Regions from separate parts of the Lysinibacillus sp. EB106-09-02-XG168 genome, predicted to be linked through region 2. Evidence: riboswitches for the same ligand, from Rfam matches in the RefSeq annotation. Region 2 holds a riboswitch; each other region holds the start of a gene.

Region 1 (2,269 bases), 2.3 Mb from region 2:
AAGGTAGGGATGAATCATGGAAAAAGAGATTTTGCAACTTTTTAGTAATTTAACAGAGCGTGACCGTGATATTCAATACAAATCATACGAAGAATTATTGAAAATTATGCAGGAACCAGTTGATTGGACCTATTCAGTTTGGGAACAACTAGTTCAAACTCTTACATACAAAAATGGACATATACGTGCAAGTGCTGCACAATTTTTATGCGCACTGGCAGCAAAAAGCGATCCTGAAGAAAGAGTATTAGAGGACTTCTTAAAGATTTGGGCAGTTACGTATGATGAAGAAACAGTCACGGTGAGGCATACTTTACAGGCAATTTGGAAAATAGGCTTAGCGGGGCAGGTACAAAGAGATTTAGTCGTATCATATTTGGCTAAAAGATATCAAACATGCTTAGACGAAAAGCACCCGACATTAATACGATATGATATTATTGTATCCTTTAAAAAGCTATTCGATGCAACAAATGACCCAAAACTACTAGAAATTGCACAGCGTTTAATTGAGGAAGAGAAAGATGTTAAATCCAAAAAGAAATATAAAAATGCCATCCGATAAAAGTTATGAAATGGCTATTTTTTGCAAATCCTTTCATTATGAAAAAGTAAATTGCTTTAATTTATGAGGCATAACAAATATTTGCACGAGTGGGTTGAATACCCAATGGGGCAGTGAATTTATCCACGTGCATATGGTCATACCTGCATGATTTTTATCCATCGTTGTTTATTCTAAATTCCTCAGCTATTTTTTCCTATCAATCTATGATAAACTGCATAACAAGTGAATAATTCTTGCAGAATAAAGGTGCTGAACTATAGCATAATCGGGAATTCGGTGAAAAACCGGAGCTGTTTCCGCAACTGTAAGTACAGAAGTCGTAAAGATATACCACTGTCGAATTATCCGATGGGAAGGTTTTTTATGGACGTAGTGAACTGTACAAGCCAGGAGACCGACCTTTGTTTGAACGTATAGATAACTCTTCGGAAGCTGAGAGAATATGCGGCAAATACATAGGCTATGTCGTATTTATGCGACACTATTTATGCTATTTTTCGTTGTTTCCTTAGGAGTGGGAACAACGTTTTTTTATGCGCTTATAATTCACCTGATGTAGCTGTGGTGTTAATAAGGTAAGAATTTTTCACGAAGGAAAGCGGGGACTTAGATTTGAAAAAAGATGCACGTTATTCTTGTTACCCATTTATGCGTGAAAAGGCATCAACAGTAGATTTTGAAATTCGAACGGATAGCCTAACAACACATATTGGTGTAGCATTGGCGGCGGTTAAAAAGGAAACGGTAGAGGTAGTAGCAGATGATTTACTTACCATTTTGCCAATGGCTTACCATGTAAATGGCTCAGTCCGAGGCAAATTAGCAGTAACCGAAGATGATTTGACTTGGCTAAGTGATCGCTATGATTTTTATGTTAGTCATGTTAAAGAGGAGATACAAAACTTTGTATTACCTCAAGGATCAGAGGCAGCTTCTGCATTACATTTATGCCGTAGTGAGGCGAAAAAATCATACCGTGTTTTGCACAAAGTATCTGAAGAACGCGAAGTACAAGCTATTCTCTTTGATTATTTAGGATTGCTAGCCAATGTATTTTTTGTAATGGCTGTCTATATGAATCAGCATGCTGGTATTGCTGAAATACCGTTTATTAGTAAATCATACCCGATGAAAAAGAAAAAGGAGAAATAATGAAATGAAGAAAATGTTTAGGCTACAATGGCTTTCTGTGTTGATGTTGGCACTTGTATTAGTTGGCTGTGGCACGAAAGAGAATACAAATAAAGATGCTGTTTCTAAAGAAGATCAACAAGTTGAGAAAACTACTAGCTATAAAGTTAAGGATGACCGTGGTGTAGAAGTTGAGTTTAATGCAGTACCTAAAACTATTGTTTCATTACAACCGAGTAATACAGAGATTTTATTTGCGCTAGGCGTTGGCGATAAAATCGTAGGTGCAACAGAGTTTGATACGTATCCAGAAGAAGCGCAAAAAATTGAGCGTGTTTCTACCTCTACAACATTCAATAGCGAGCGTATTTTAGCCCTAAAGCCAGATGTCGTTATTGCCTATACAACTGGAGGCAAAGATGAAGAAAATTTAAATGCTTTAAAAGGTCTCGAAGATGCGGGTATTAAAGTGTTTGCCATTCAATCAGCTAAATCATTTGATGATGTTTATGGGGATATTGAACAAGTTGCAACGGTTATGGGCATCAAAGATAAAGGCGAAAAGTTAAA
Region 2 (2,269 bases):
GAAATGCCAGTGGTGAGTAAAAAGATATATCAGGTTGGCGACATTAAAGCTAGAAATGGGGTAAGTCGTGGTGAAATTATTTACAATGTGGCTACGACAGAAGAAGAAATAAAGGAAGTAGAAGAGAACAGAGAAAATTTACAGAACCTACTTGTTGATATGATGTATCAATATTATAAAAAGAATAAGGATTCTTTATAATATTTAGAGGGGTAACACCCTCTTTTTTTATTTGCAGTTTTTCAATTTCTTGACAGTAGGTAAACTACACATTACAATTTAGTTTGATAGTCAGTTAGGAATATTTACTCTACAGTTTCCGACATCTTTAAAACGGCTAATTTTACAACTGAATAGCGTGGAGTAATAGGTGTAAATTGCGTGCAATTTACTTAAAAGGGAAGTCGGTGCAAATCCGACACTGTCCCGCAACTGTAAATGTGAGCGACTTTTCGTATACCACTGTTTAGCGACGGGAAGGGGAAAAGTAGCGATGATCATGAGTCAGGATACCTGCCTATTATGAGTACACACCATAACCCTACGAGGAATAGGAGGTGGCATGTTGACAAAACAGAATGCTCTGTTCGTCACCGTACGTCAAATGCCCAAAATAAAAGAAGGTAATCGCTTTCAAGGCGATTCTTTTATGCTTGGGTATAATTTGACATTAAGTGATGAATGAAAACGATAGAATGAAGGATTTCCTCTAGTTTTAGGAAATCCTTTTTTTATGTATAAGAAGACTTCCGTTTTGAAAAATATGTACGAAAAGAGGATGCAATGATGACGAATATTCATGTAAGTACAGCACAGGAATCGCAATATGTAGAAATGAAAATTTGTAAGCAGCCACGCACTGAACTTGCCAAGAAAGCTACAACAAGAATGGTTGTAGAATCCCTTGTCGATCAATTATTAGCTAGCAATCTTATTAGTAATGAACGATTGTTTGAACAAATTTTATATAACAAAGATATTATTTGGATTCAAAATGAAAGTTTTAATGGCCACCTTTTTGCAAAAGCGAATATTACGGACCAACTTAAAACAAAAACAAATGATTTTATGATGTATATGCCGACAAATCCAATTGTGTACGATGTGAATGGCGAACATTATCATTTAATTACACGTATCGATTCGACTCGTGCAAAACCAAATTTAGAGCGACTTTCCCAAGCACCTAAGCCAATACTAAGTGCTGCTCGGGTCAATGATTTATTGTGCTCGATAGTGATGCGCTTTTATGAGGTATATTTAGAAGATTTATCACGAGTAGTTTATAAAAATAAACAACTGATCAATTTTATAGAGCGAGAGTATCTTCAATTTCTAAAAGCTGTGAAGGAACTAAATGATCATCATTTAAATTGGCACCCACGTGGAAATGGTCATGAACTATTGCTTGAACTGATTGATAATTTACAACTTTTGAAAAGTCGACCTGGCAAGGTTTTAATGGATTTTTCACATTCCCATAGCTACGTTGTGGTGGAATCTTCATATCCTATTTATAGACAGGGTCAGAAAACGATACAAGCTTAGTAAATTAAATATGTGCGGGATGAATTTCAATGCCTTTAGGAGAAAGATATATTCCTTGCAAGTTAATAGAATGGAGTTGTCCGTATAGGTAGATACCCGCGCGAAGCAAGATTACCCGCGGAGAGAAGGCAAATACCCGCGAAAGGAAGGGGAATACCTGCGGAAGCAGGTCGAATACCCGCGAAAGGAAAGGGAATACCCACGCGAAGCAAGATAACCCAAAAAGCATAGTAACTCTCCACGAAACATAAGAAAACAGGACATGGATCTAACAAATCATGTCCTGTTTTTATGAATTTAGTCAATACAATGCATTGCTGCTTGTGCTTCGTGCCATGGAACGGAGTAGCCCTTGCCTTTTGCGCAAAAAATACTAGAGGATGTATAGTCGGGATCGGCGTTCTTATCGTAGCAGATTTGAGCGATAATTTCTTCTGTATTGTGACATATATCGTAGCCATCAAATTGTAGGGAAATTACGCCCTTCCCATTGGTGTAGGCGGCAAAGGTAGTACTGTAGCTCATAAATGTTGAGACAGGGGCCCGGCCGGTTACAATCGCATCATGTTCAGTTATGATTGGTGCGTCAAATGTACCCGCAGCTTGCTGAATGTCGGTCATCATGCGGCCGATGAAATCACTAGAAGCTTTAAGTTTAAAGCGGTAGTATGGCTCTAGTAATACATTTTCTGCTTGTTCGAGCCCTTGCCGTAATGCACGG
Region 3 (2,269 bases), 750 kb from region 2:
CCAATTTCCTTGAGGATATGCAATGACAACACAAGCATCCTTACACCTACCATTACAGCGAGTCCTTGTCGTATGTATTTCCTTATCAAGTTCCAGTACTTGTATTTCATCACGAATTGCCTGAGTAATGTCCTCAGCATCTTTTTTCATACAGCTACTACCATTGCAAATAAAAAGATGTGTTTTCATTCCCTCTAAATTCCAAGTTGTCATCGTTTTTCTCCCCTCATTTGCTTTTAGGAAAAAGAAAAACCTTTACTCTAGACGAAGAGTAAAGGTTTAGTAGAAGCCAAATAAAAACGAATATATACAGGTACTCGCTCTCGCTTCAACTTCTCCCTCCGAAAAGTTTGCATGCATCATCACATAAGCAGGTTTCCTGACTTAAGCTTCCTTTTACTTTCGCGCCTTCCTAGTTCTCACTAGTGGCATCCGCGATTTCATCAGCTATTACAGTAGCGGGGGCTGTATCGGATTCTCACCGATTTCCCTATTATCTTGAAAATATTCAAGCACTTATGGATGTTTTATATGAAATTATTATTTTTTATAAAATTAAAAACTGTTTCTATCATAGCTTATTTTTTTAAAATTTCAATATTTCTTTCTAAATTTGTGACATTTTCAGTAATTTTTTAATGAAAAATATGACATTCCTTTTCTGTTTATCTGAATTTTCGACATAGACACTCAATTAAAAATTTTTACTTGAAAAGTATAGCATTTATATGGAAAATTATGTTACACTTTGGCATGAAATCACAATTTCATCTTTTTTCGGTGTGAATTGTTCATCAATTCGCTTAAAAGGGAAGCCGGTTTAATTCCGGCGCGGTCCCGCCACTGTAATAGGGAGTTTTATAGATTATGCCACTGTCCAAGGGATGGGAAGGCCTATAAAACGTTGAGCTAAAGCCAGGAGACCTGCCGAAAAATATGTGATCGTTTGAACCTACGAGGATAGGTGTGCGGCTGAGCAAATTAGAATTTTATTTGCATTTTTAGCTATGCACTTTTCCACAATTGGAGAAGTGCTTTTTTGTTTTCGCATCGCATACTAATTCGAACTATTTTAATGTGAGGAGGAGAGGTTTTGAAATTCTCAGGTTGGAAGCTTAGTTATTTCTTATTAGCATTTTTATTCGTGCCAGATCGTGCATTTGCGATGCACATTATGGAGGGCTATTTGCCAATTGAATGGGCGATTTTTTGGTGGGTCTTATCCATTCCATTTATTATTTTAGGATTACGTTCTATTCGTAAAACCATTGATGAAAATCCTGAAACAAAAATGATTTTAGGTCTATCGGGTGCCTTTGCCTTTGTGCTATCAGCTTTAAAAATCCCTTCTGTAACAGGAAGTTGTTCACATCCGACAGGAGTTGGCCTTGGAACAGTTCTTTTTGGACCATTAGTGATGAGTGTTATCGGGACAATCGTATTATTATTTCAATCTCTACTTTTAGCACACGGCGGGCTGACAACTTTAGGTGCTAATGCCTTTTCTATGGCAATTGCTGGTCCTATTATTGCTTATTACGTTTTCCATGGCTCTCAAAAAATGGGACTATCTTTTTCCATCGCCGTCTTTTTAGCAGCAATGCTTGGTGACTTAGGTACATATATTGTCACTTCTGTACAATTAGCTCTTGCCTTCCCTTCTGAGGTTGGAGGCTTTATGGCTTCATTCACAAAGTTTGCTAGCATTTTTGCGTTCACGCAAATTCCTCTTGCTGTTAGTGAAGGTATTTTAACAGTGATCGTTATGAATTTCTTGAAAAAATACAATGTGAGTGAATTAAAAGCTTTACGCGTTTTCTCGGCAAAGGAGGCTCACTAACATGAAAAAAAATTTACTGCTATTAGCAATTGTTGTGTTGTTAGCAATCATACCCCTCTTCATTCAAAAAGGCGCAGATTTTGAAGGTGCTGATGGCGAAGCGGAGGCAGCAATTGGTGAAATAGATGCTAACTACGAGCCTTGGTTTGAAAGCTTATGGGAGCCACCAAGTGGTGAAATAGAAAGCTTATTATTCGCACTCCAAGCTGCTATTGGCGCCGGATTTATTGGCTATTTCATCGGCTTAATGCGCGGTAAACATAAAGAGGGTTAAGCGATGTTACTCATTGATAAGTATGCTTATATGAATAAACTAGCGTCTGTTCATCCGCTAGAAAAAATGACGTTTTCCCTTGGACTGCTTTTATTGTCGCTTATCATGAGAGATGAACGAATCTCACTCATTACTTTTATTGTGATGAGTGCTTT

What was found. Region 2 has a riboswitch for cobalamin ahead of AC3WSO_RS11655 (hypothetical protein). Riboswitches for the same ligand answer to the same signal wherever they lie in the genome.
Region 1: linked by a shared signal. The riboswitch ahead of AC3WSO_RS22505 (hypothetical protein) and the one ahead of AC3WSO_RS11655 (hypothetical protein) in region 2 are both predicted to bind cobalamin.
Region 3: linked by a shared signal. The riboswitch ahead of AC3WSO_RS15345 (energy-coupling factor ABC transporter permease) and the one ahead of AC3WSO_RS11655 (hypothetical protein) in region 2 are both predicted to bind cobalamin.

The regions. Positions count from the first base shown of each region.
Region 1 is NZ_JBYTDN010000003.1:4,453,632-4,455,900, reverse strand. It holds gene AC3WSO_RS22510 (hypothetical protein) at 17-565, shown strand; cobalamin riboswitch at 796-985, shown strand; gene AC3WSO_RS22505 (hypothetical protein) at 1,181-1,720, shown strand; gene AC3WSO_RS22500 (ABC transporter substrate-binding protein) at 1,725-2,269, shown strand, end outside.
Region 2 is NZ_JBYTDN010000003.1:2,198,815-2,201,083, forward strand. It holds gene AC3WSO_RS11650 (hypothetical protein) at 1-201, shown strand, start outside; cobalamin riboswitch at 352-535, shown strand; gene AC3WSO_RS11655 (hypothetical protein) at 784-1,548, shown strand; gene AC3WSO_RS11660 (GTP-binding protein) at 1,846-2,269, opposite strand, start outside.
Region 3 is NZ_JBYTDN010000003.1:2,951,971-2,954,239, forward strand. It holds gene AC3WSO_RS15340 ((2Fe-2S) ferredoxin domain-containing protein) at 1-213, opposite strand, end outside; cobalamin riboswitch at 352-535, opposite strand; cobalamin riboswitch at 762-946, shown strand; gene AC3WSO_RS15345 (energy-coupling factor ABC transporter permease) at 1,094-1,840, shown strand; gene AC3WSO_RS15350 (energy-coupling factor ABC transporter substrate-binding protein) at 1,842-2,114, shown strand; gene cbiQ (cobalt ECF transporter T component CbiQ) at 2,118-2,269, shown strand, end outside.